Regions from separate parts of the Bartonella sp. W8151 genome, predicted to be linked through region 1. Evidence: predicted binding sites of a transcription regulator. Region 1 holds the regulator's gene; the other holds the start of a gene.
The links. The regulator LexA, encoded in region 1, represses DNA repair genes until DNA is damaged. The targets are predictions, from matches to a motif close to TGTTCNNNNTGTGTTCNG.

Region 1 (4,437 bases):
CTTTGAACAAGCTGGTGCCGGGGTGGGAAAATTACATGAAACCGGCCCGTGAAGGACGTGTCATTTATCTTGACGGTTCCAAGGTTTTTACACCCGGTTTTGTCAGTGCCCACTATACATTAAGCGAGGTAAGAAAGTGGGCCAAAACGCGATAAAATAATTTATTTCACCATGTAAAATAATTATTGACTCGAGATATAACATGAGTAATAAACTCATCTTTAATTTATTTCGCCAAAGAGGGTTTTATCCGATGTCAGTAATGTTATCGAAAACGAGGTTCCTTGTCTCGTCGGCTCATTGCCAGCTATTTTGCAGTTTTGTTTTTTTATCGTGCGCAATACCTTCTGCCTTTGCAGAGGAGGGTGAGAATACGAAAGAGACACAATCAACTGTATTGGAGAAAGTTGTCATCAGTGGCGAAAAATCCTTAAAATCACTGCAACACACGGCTAGTTCGGTGACTGCTATAAGTGGCGACCGTATTGAGGAAAGACCGGCGGTAACGACGTTGACCGATCTTTTGAAAGGTACGCCGAATGTTCTTTATACGAACGATAGTGATGCACCTATCATTCGCGGCGTGGATACCAAAGGGCCGCTGGTCAAAGGTAATGCTTATCTGGCTAATCCGATTCCGCGCGCGACCATCAGTGTCGATGGGCGTTATCTAAGTTCCGGAGAATTCGGGATAGGGGCCGCACCGATTTGGGATGTGGAGTCGGTCGAAGTTTTTCGCGGACCGCAAACAACAACACAGGGAGCAAACGCCATTGCCGGTGCAGTTGTTATCAAAACGAAAGATCCGACATTTACACCGGAAGCTGAAATACAATCACTTTATGGCACGAGAGCACAAAAACGCGGTTCTCTGATGGCTTCCGGCCCGATTACGCAGGAACTCGCAGGACGTGTTGCATTGGATTACAGTGGGCGCGACACGTTTATCAAATACACCAATCCGCAGTTTCTGGATTCGGATATGGATAACGATCCAAGAAATGTTAATGGTCGCGTAAAACTGCTATGGCAACCTTCTGAATTACCGGGTTTTGAAGGAAAACTTACCTAAACTTGCAACTGCTTACCAGCTTCCATTTATTCAAGCGCATTGGCTGGCATTCACTATTTCCTACCATACGCTATCTATTGCCGACAGCGTTTTACCTGATAACAAAGATGAAGACGACTTGACCCGTTATCGTTCAAGCTTGGGAATCCCGAACATCGACGATGAATATGCAGTCGGATTACATGCACTCATTATTGGCAGTCTTTCCATTCTCGACCGGATATCCGAAAAGAGCAGGTGACAGAGTTAAGATTGCGCTATCAGTTTTTGCAACTTGCCAAAGCAGATTAAGCCAAATTCATGTTTATTAAAGCTGCGGCAGATTGAGGTTGTGTGCCAAAAATAACGTATTCTAGTTCTGATTTTCAATTAATCATCAGACTTAAGGATAAGTTGAAAAATCGGTGCTTATGGCAGATACACAACAACCAGGCGGCGTTTCCCTACGACGCTTGCCATCAATATGTTTAACGAATCCGTTTTTGATAATTTTCAGGATGTGTTGCGGCTCTTAGAAAATTGTATTTTTCGTTAGGTACATTTGTGGCGAGTGGGTAAGCAGCACCTGTTGTTTATAACTCTGGCATGTCGATATCCATATAAGGAAGCGTATCATCGTTAATTGCATAAGATATATTATGGAACTTTTTATTATTATGGCGAGGTTGAGCAGGCGATTTATGCTCTCACACCAAAATCGCAGTATATTGGCCAATGCCGCAATGTTGTGTATTGGTTTTCAATCAAACTGAAAAGCTCGCACTTTTGATAATCTCATTTTTAAAATCTGGCCTAACCTGCGACCTGATTCAGCAATAGCTTTATTGCGCAATGAAAATTGATTTTGCGTCGCAGTTTTCTAAAGTCGCCTACAATAATAGTTCGGACTCGGCCTATATAACGTCGCTTCCGGTTGAAATTGAACCTGAATTGAATTGTTCATTGCATCTTCTGGTGGGCTTTGCGCAGAAAATCGAACAAAAGACAAACAGTCTTACCAATAAACGATAGTTTCTAGCGTTCTCAAAAAACCAAGGATTAAGGTTCGAAGAACGGTTTCAAGTTATATTCGTCTGTCAATTTTATTTGGATGGTGATTTACTGAACATAAGTATTCCGACGTTGAAGAAATTATGTTGATGTTTCATTTTTGTTTCAAAACTCTAATACAAAAAGCTCCTGTCTCGACGAAAAACTCCAAGCTCCAAAAAACAATTTAGCTTGTGGAACAATAACGGAACATATAGTGTACGTTCTGGTTTTGTTTTCATGTTGATTCGTATCACGGGAGAATTTTATGCTAACCCGCAAGCAGTATGAATTGCTTCTTTTCATTCACAACCGGCTTAAAGAAACCGGTATTCCGCCTTCTTACGACGAGATGAAAGAAGCACTCGATCTTGCGTCAAAGTCCGGCATCCACAGGCTGATAACGGCTCTGGAAGAACGTGGCTTTATTCGTCGGCTTCCTAATCGTGCGCGGGCATTAGAAGTGCTGAAGCTTCCAGAAACAATGAATCCTTCTGCGAACACGGTGCGGAAATTTTCTCCTAATGTTATTGAAGGTTCCAAGAGCAGACCGATAAAAAATGTCATTCCCGTTGACTTGTCTAGTGGTGAAGCCGGTCAGGCTGCAAATGTAAATGTTCCGGTTATGGGCAGGATTGCAGCAGGCGTTCCTATTTCAGCGATTCAGAACCAGACAACTATGTTGTCCCTACCCTCGGATATGGTCGGAAGTGGTGAACATTACGCACTTGAGGTCAAAGGCGATTCAATGATTAATGCCGGCATTTTTGACGGCGATACCGTCATCATCAAACGCGGTGATACAGCAAATCCCGGCGAAATTATCGTTGCACTTGTTGATGACGAGGAAGCAACGTTGAAACGTTATCGGCGCAAAGGCGCTTCTATTGCTCTCGAAGCCGCCAATCCGGCCTATGAAACAAGAATATTCGGCCCAAATCGGATAAAAATACAAGGAAAATTGGTCGGCTTGATCCGCCGCTATTAAATTTAGCTGGCGACTGTTTTTCCTGATTTAGGTGCATCTAGTGAACAGAGTTCCCGGAACTGCATCGGGATGCTCATGGCAATCTTTCGTTTCTAAAGCCAACTTGTTTTTCATTTATCCGGAATAAAACATAGATGTTTCAGGACTTTTATTATTAGATGATGAGAATAAAAGTGACATCAAAAATAATAATGATCGCGCCACTACAATGGTATGATTTTTTGCAAAACAGCCTTGTATTTTCATTAAAATAGATTAGGTCAACAGCCGAACGTTTTTTAAAAAATTGCATATCTGCAGGAAATAATATGTCAGCCCCTCGTGTTAGTTTCGTATCTTTAGGTTGCCCCAAGGCGCTCGTTGATTCTGAACGCATCATTACAAAATTACGTTCGGAAGGTTATGAAATCGCACCCAAGCACGATGGTGCCGATCTTGTTATCGTGAATACATGCGCTTTTATTGATTCCGCACGGGATGAATCGCTTGCCAATATCGGCGACGCGTTAAAGAAAAACGGCAAAGTCATTGTAACTGGTTGTCTTGGTGCAGAACCCGAAGTCGTAACAAAAACCTACCCCAACGTTTTGGCTGTAACGGGGCCACAGGCTTATGAAAACGTTATGGATGCTGTCCATAAAGTAGCGCCGCCGGTTCATGATCCCTTTGTTGATCTTGTTCCGCCACAAGGTATACGTTTGACGCCGCGGCATTATGCTTATTTGAAGATTTCAGAAGGCTGTTCAAACCACTGCAGTTTTTGCATCATCCCGCAATTGCGGGGAAATCTGGTCTCGCGTCCGGCTTCCGATGTCTTACGAGAAGCCGAAAGGTTGGTGAAAGCAGGGGTCAAAGAGCTTTTAGTAATATCTCAGGATACCAGTGCTTACGGGCTTGATCTCAAATATAGTGAAAGTCAATGGAAAGACCATTCGGTGCGTGCCCGCTTTTATGATCTGGCAAAAGAATTGGGCGATATGGGCGTATGGGTGCGCATGCATTACGTATATCCCTACCCTCATGTAGATGACGTAATCGAGCTGATGGCTGAAGGAAAAATTCTGCCCTATCTGGATATTCCATTTCAACATGCGTCTCCAACGGTACTCCGCAATATGAAGCGTCCGGCACATTTGGAGAAGATCAATCAACGCATTGAAAAATGGCGTTCTATCTGTCCGGATATCGCTTTGCGATCAACATTCATTGTTGGATTTCCGGGTGAAACGGAAGACGATTTCCAAATGCTTCTTGATTGGATGAGCGAAGTCAAAATAGACCGGGCAGGATGTTTCAAATATGAACCCGTTAAAGGTGCGACCGCAAATGATATGGGGTTGGAAGTGGT
Region 2 (4,437 bases), on a different contig from region 1:
CGCTTCCGGACCGGTAATCGAACCGATCTTTGCCCGCGTTGCAATGACATAGCGATCTTTTGCATCAAGCGAAAAATAGGAACGACCTTCCAATGTCATCTTGCCGATAAAGTTTCCATAATGAATTTCGTAAATTGGCTCCAGAACAGCTTCACCATAAAGTCCGTGTTTCGGATCGGATTTATTGTCGCGGCTATCATATAATAATCCACCCAAAAACCCGACCGGCGTAAAATCGCGGTTGCCAAAATAATCATCTTCCGACTTTGTCTGGGCAGCATTGAAATAAATCCGCCCTGAGAGCTCATCGGTAAACATATGTGTTAAACCCAGCTGTCCGGTAATGCCTGTCGTGGTATAATTATCCAGAACCTCACGTTGCCCTTTGAGACTTGCAACAAAATCGGTGTCGGGCGTAATGACACCCGGGCGAGTGAAAGTGGTTCCCAAAAGATAGCCAAAGTTTTTCGGGTTATACGAGTCATCCTGACTGCCGCCAATACCGGTAATCTTTGCGTCAAATCGCAAGCGTTCCGCATGACCGAAAAGGTCGCGGTGCATCAAGTAAGCTTCAAGCCCCGCGCCATCAAGTGTCGAATAGCTACCGCCAACACCAAAACGATGGAGCGGCCGTTCCTGAACTGTGAGATTAAGCGGTAAACTGCCGTCCGCCTTGATCTTGTCGGCTTCCCTCACATTGGCAGCACGAAATACATCAAGTCGTGCCAACCTTTTATTGGCTTTGGCAATATCGTCGGGGTCATATTCCTGCCCTTCTTTCAATCCAGTCATCCATGCGACATAGGCTGAATCCATGCGCGGCTTGTCGCTGACATTTTTAACTGTTAACGGACCATAACTGGCTTTCTTACCCGGTTGAACCTCGATATTGGAATCGATTGTATTTGTTTGGTGATCGGCTACAACTTCACGGTTTTTTACGCTTGCCTTGGCATAGCCTTGTTGACGCCACCCCTCGATGGCAAGCTGTTCTGCCTTGAAGACAGAACCTGATTTGGCAACATCGCCGGCGGCATATCCAGAATCGGCCGGAAGAGGAACCTTATCCTTCTTGTCATCGGTTTTTGGCGCCAGGTCATGAACACTGGCAACGCCGAAATGGTATTGCGGACCGGTATCGATTGTAATGACAATATCGGATTGATCGGGCAATTCCGCATCGGGTCGAATATTGGCTGCCTCCGCACCATTGACTTGAATACTGATTGTACCGCCGTAATAGCCTTCGGCATAAAGAGCGGCCAAAATTTTCCTGTAATCACCACGCGCTTTGGCGAGAAGACCCGCAGAGCCGGAGGCGGGCTTATCATCGTCTTCAACAAGCGAAGAAGCTGCTTTGACAATTTTTACGCCTGCTTGCGGAGCACCCTCGGCGGCGACAACTTTGACCTTATAATGTTTGGGGACACCGATAACATCGGCATTTTTATCAGTCTGGTCTTTTTTACCCCATAAATGGATACCAAAGAGATCAAAAGCACTTGCTTCCTGTGGATAAGAAAAAGTGAACGCAAAACAGGCTATGATAGCGACAAGAGCGCTTCCTGCTTTCAACGTCGATTTTTTACCCGATATCACCAAAACACTTAACTCTTGACCGTCAGACTCGTGAATTTACCCGTTTAATCAATTCGAATATAGCGCCCTTGAAAGCCGAACCCACAGTTTATCTCATCAGATTAAACAAAAGGCACTGTTCTAAAAACTTCGCTCCCCCATGCGTTAGCATAGGCTACTTCTTATTCATACACCGACAACCATGATTTTGCTTCATTTTCGTCAAGGAAGTGTTAAGCGATAATTTTTGTCATATCATAACAACATACATATTTTTAGCGGATGTTCTTGAAATGTTCTTGATTTCCACCCGAAAAAATGATTGTTTCATTTTGACACAACGCAGGTGAGAACAAGACAAATGGTTGCACGTATTACGACTGTTGCCTTTTCCGGCATCGAGGCTTTACCCGTCGATGTACAGGTTATGATTGCCAATGGTAAAATGGGGATGTCCATTGTCGGCCTTGCCGACAAGGCAGTCGCCGAAAGCCGCGAACGTGTGCAGGCAGCACTTCATGCCTGTGGATTATCCATGCCGGTCAAACGGATTACCGTCAATCTTGCTCCCGCTGATTTACCCAAGGAAGGTTCCCATTATGATTTGCCGATTGCTGTCGGGCTCATGGTCGCAATGGGGCTTCTTCCGACAGAAGTCGAACAGGAATATGTTGTTCTCGGCGAATTGGCACTTGATGGTTCAATCGCACCTGTAAGTGGCGTCTTGCCCGCAGCTATGACTGCTGTTGCTTCCGGCAAAGGACTGATTTGTCCGGAAAAATGCGGACCGGAAGCTGCTTGGGCAGGTTCAGACATAAAGATTTTGGCTCCTTCAAGTTTGCTTGCACTGGTCAATCATTTCAAAGGTTCCCAATTTTTATCGTCTCCGCAACCCCGCCAATATATTATTCAGGATAATCTGCCCGACCTTGCCGACATCAAGGGACAAAGTGCAGCCAAACGTGCGCTAGAGGTTGCCGCAGCCGGACGCCATAATCTTCTATTTGTAGGTCCGCCCGGAGCCGGAAAATCCATGCTGGCCGAACGTTTGCCATCCATATTGCCACCTCTTGATGCACGCGAACTTCTCGACGTTTCGCTCATTGCTTCGATTGCCGGTGAAACAACGAATGGTTCTGTTTCCATTCATCGACCTTTCCGCGCGCCCCACCATTCAGCATCTATGGCTGCCATGGTCGGTGGCGGTATCAAGGCACATCCGGGAGAAGTTTCGCTTGCTCATAATGGCATTTTGTTTCTTGATGAATTTCCGGAATTTTCGCCGCAAGTTCTCGATTCCTTGCGTCAACCGCTTGAAAGCGGGGAATGTGTTGTTGCGCGCGCCAACCGGCATGTCAGCTATCCGGCACGCATCCAGCTTGTTGCTGCCATGAACCCTTGTCGTTGTGGTATGGCGGGCGAACCGGGGCATGTTTGCGCCAAAGGCCCGAAATGTCAGCTTGATTATCAGGCACGTATTTCCGGCCCATTGCTTGACCGCATAGATTTACGAATTGATGTGCCAGCCTTATCGGCACTTGATCTTATCAAACCGGCAGAAGCCGAACCGAGCCGCGTTGTCGCCGAACGTGTCAGAAAAGCACGGGATATACAAAGCAAAAGATATGCAGAACTGGGAATGCCCCAAATCCGCACCAATGGCGATTGTCCTGCAAATCTGATCGAAAAGGTTGCTCTTCTTGATGATGCGGCAACAACGTTGTTGCAAATAATAAGTGAAAAAATGCGCCTTTCAGCACGCGCTTACCATCGTGTCCTGAAAGTTGCACGCACAATTGCCGATCTTGATGGTGCGCCACAGTTGACGAAACATCATCTTGCCGAAGCAATTTCCTATCGTTTAGGCAATGAGCGGCTAAAAGCTGTTACTTGAATGCTGTTGCTCGAAGCATGAAAATGACGTTCTATGCGCATTTTTTGCGCTGTTCGAAATTTCCACAACCAGGCTCGCATAATTCATAGTTACATAATCCAGAATTACACTGTGAAAATGAAATATGGAGCTTTTTGTCGAAACGAAATGAACTTCCGAATGGTCTTCAAGCTTTTTTCAAAAACCGGTTGATCGAACATGATGCGGTTTTAACGGCATCGAAGCCTTTGCCTGCGGGTGAATGATATGAAAATCAGGGTTCCGGATTTTGTTGCCGCTGTTTATTTTTAAGCAGCAACCGGCGATCAATGCATTCAAATACTTTTTAAAAACGCGAATATTTTGCAAATTTCCGATTTGACTAAAATGACAAGAGCAAATGGATTCATGGACGTTCAGATCACCTGAACACAGGTGCGCTCCCGGGCTTTCCGGCGCATTTTTTGCTTGATCAGTCGTTTATTGTCTTATTCATTTTTGACGGGTTTTTATTTTCCCTAAAAGATTGAAACAAAAGTTTTAAAAGTGCTGAACAGTCGCCGGTCAAATGATGAAGCCTTCATGGGCTCCTACATTTTTCAGCTTGTCATCAAACGGCTTGAGACATGCAAAATAAAAAGCTGAAAAGCTTAGAAGTCTCCATGCATAAAAAATATTTCAATGGAAATCGCGAGATTTCGGCAGAGCACGGAATTGACGAGGATGGTGGGCCACAGGTTCACTTTCAATTGCCGCAAAATGTTCGGGAATTTCGCTCAAATTGATAATGTCCATACTTCTATCTTCTATATGGGAGGCAACAAGATGGGTAACACCGGAAGAATCCCGTTGTATTTTACCTGTTATCAATAGGAGCTTTCCTCCCATGACCTCGCGGCGAAAGCGTAACATTATTTTTGGCCAGACAACAATATTGGCAATGCCGCTTTCATCTTCCATTGTCAAAAAGACCACGCCCTTGGCAC

Region 2: a site for LexA is predicted at 1,862-1,879, ahead of H3V14_RS01920 (YifB family Mg chelatase-like AAA ATPase). Genes of this name have one in related genera too.

The regions. Positions count from the first base shown of each region.
Region 1 is NZ_JACFSO010000004.1:245,817-250,253, forward strand. Features, by position in the region: gene H3V14_RS09025 (ABC transporter substrate-binding protein) at 1-155, shown strand, start outside; gene H3V14_RS09030 (TonB-dependent receptor) at 263-1,072, shown strand; gene H3V14_RS09035 (hypothetical protein) at 1,053-1,313, shown strand; gene lexA (transcriptional repressor LexA) at 2,370-3,089, shown strand; gene rimO (30S ribosomal protein S12 methylthiotransferase RimO) at 3,398-4,437, shown strand, end outside.
Region 2 is NZ_JACFSO010000001.1:411,589-416,025, reverse strand. Features, by position in the region: gene H3V14_RS01925 (autotransporter assembly complex family protein) at 1-1,599, opposite strand, end outside; gene H3V14_RS01920 (YifB family Mg chelatase-like AAA ATPase) at 1,940-3,472, shown strand; gene H3V14_RS01915 (error-prone DNA polymerase) at 4,130-4,437, opposite strand, start outside.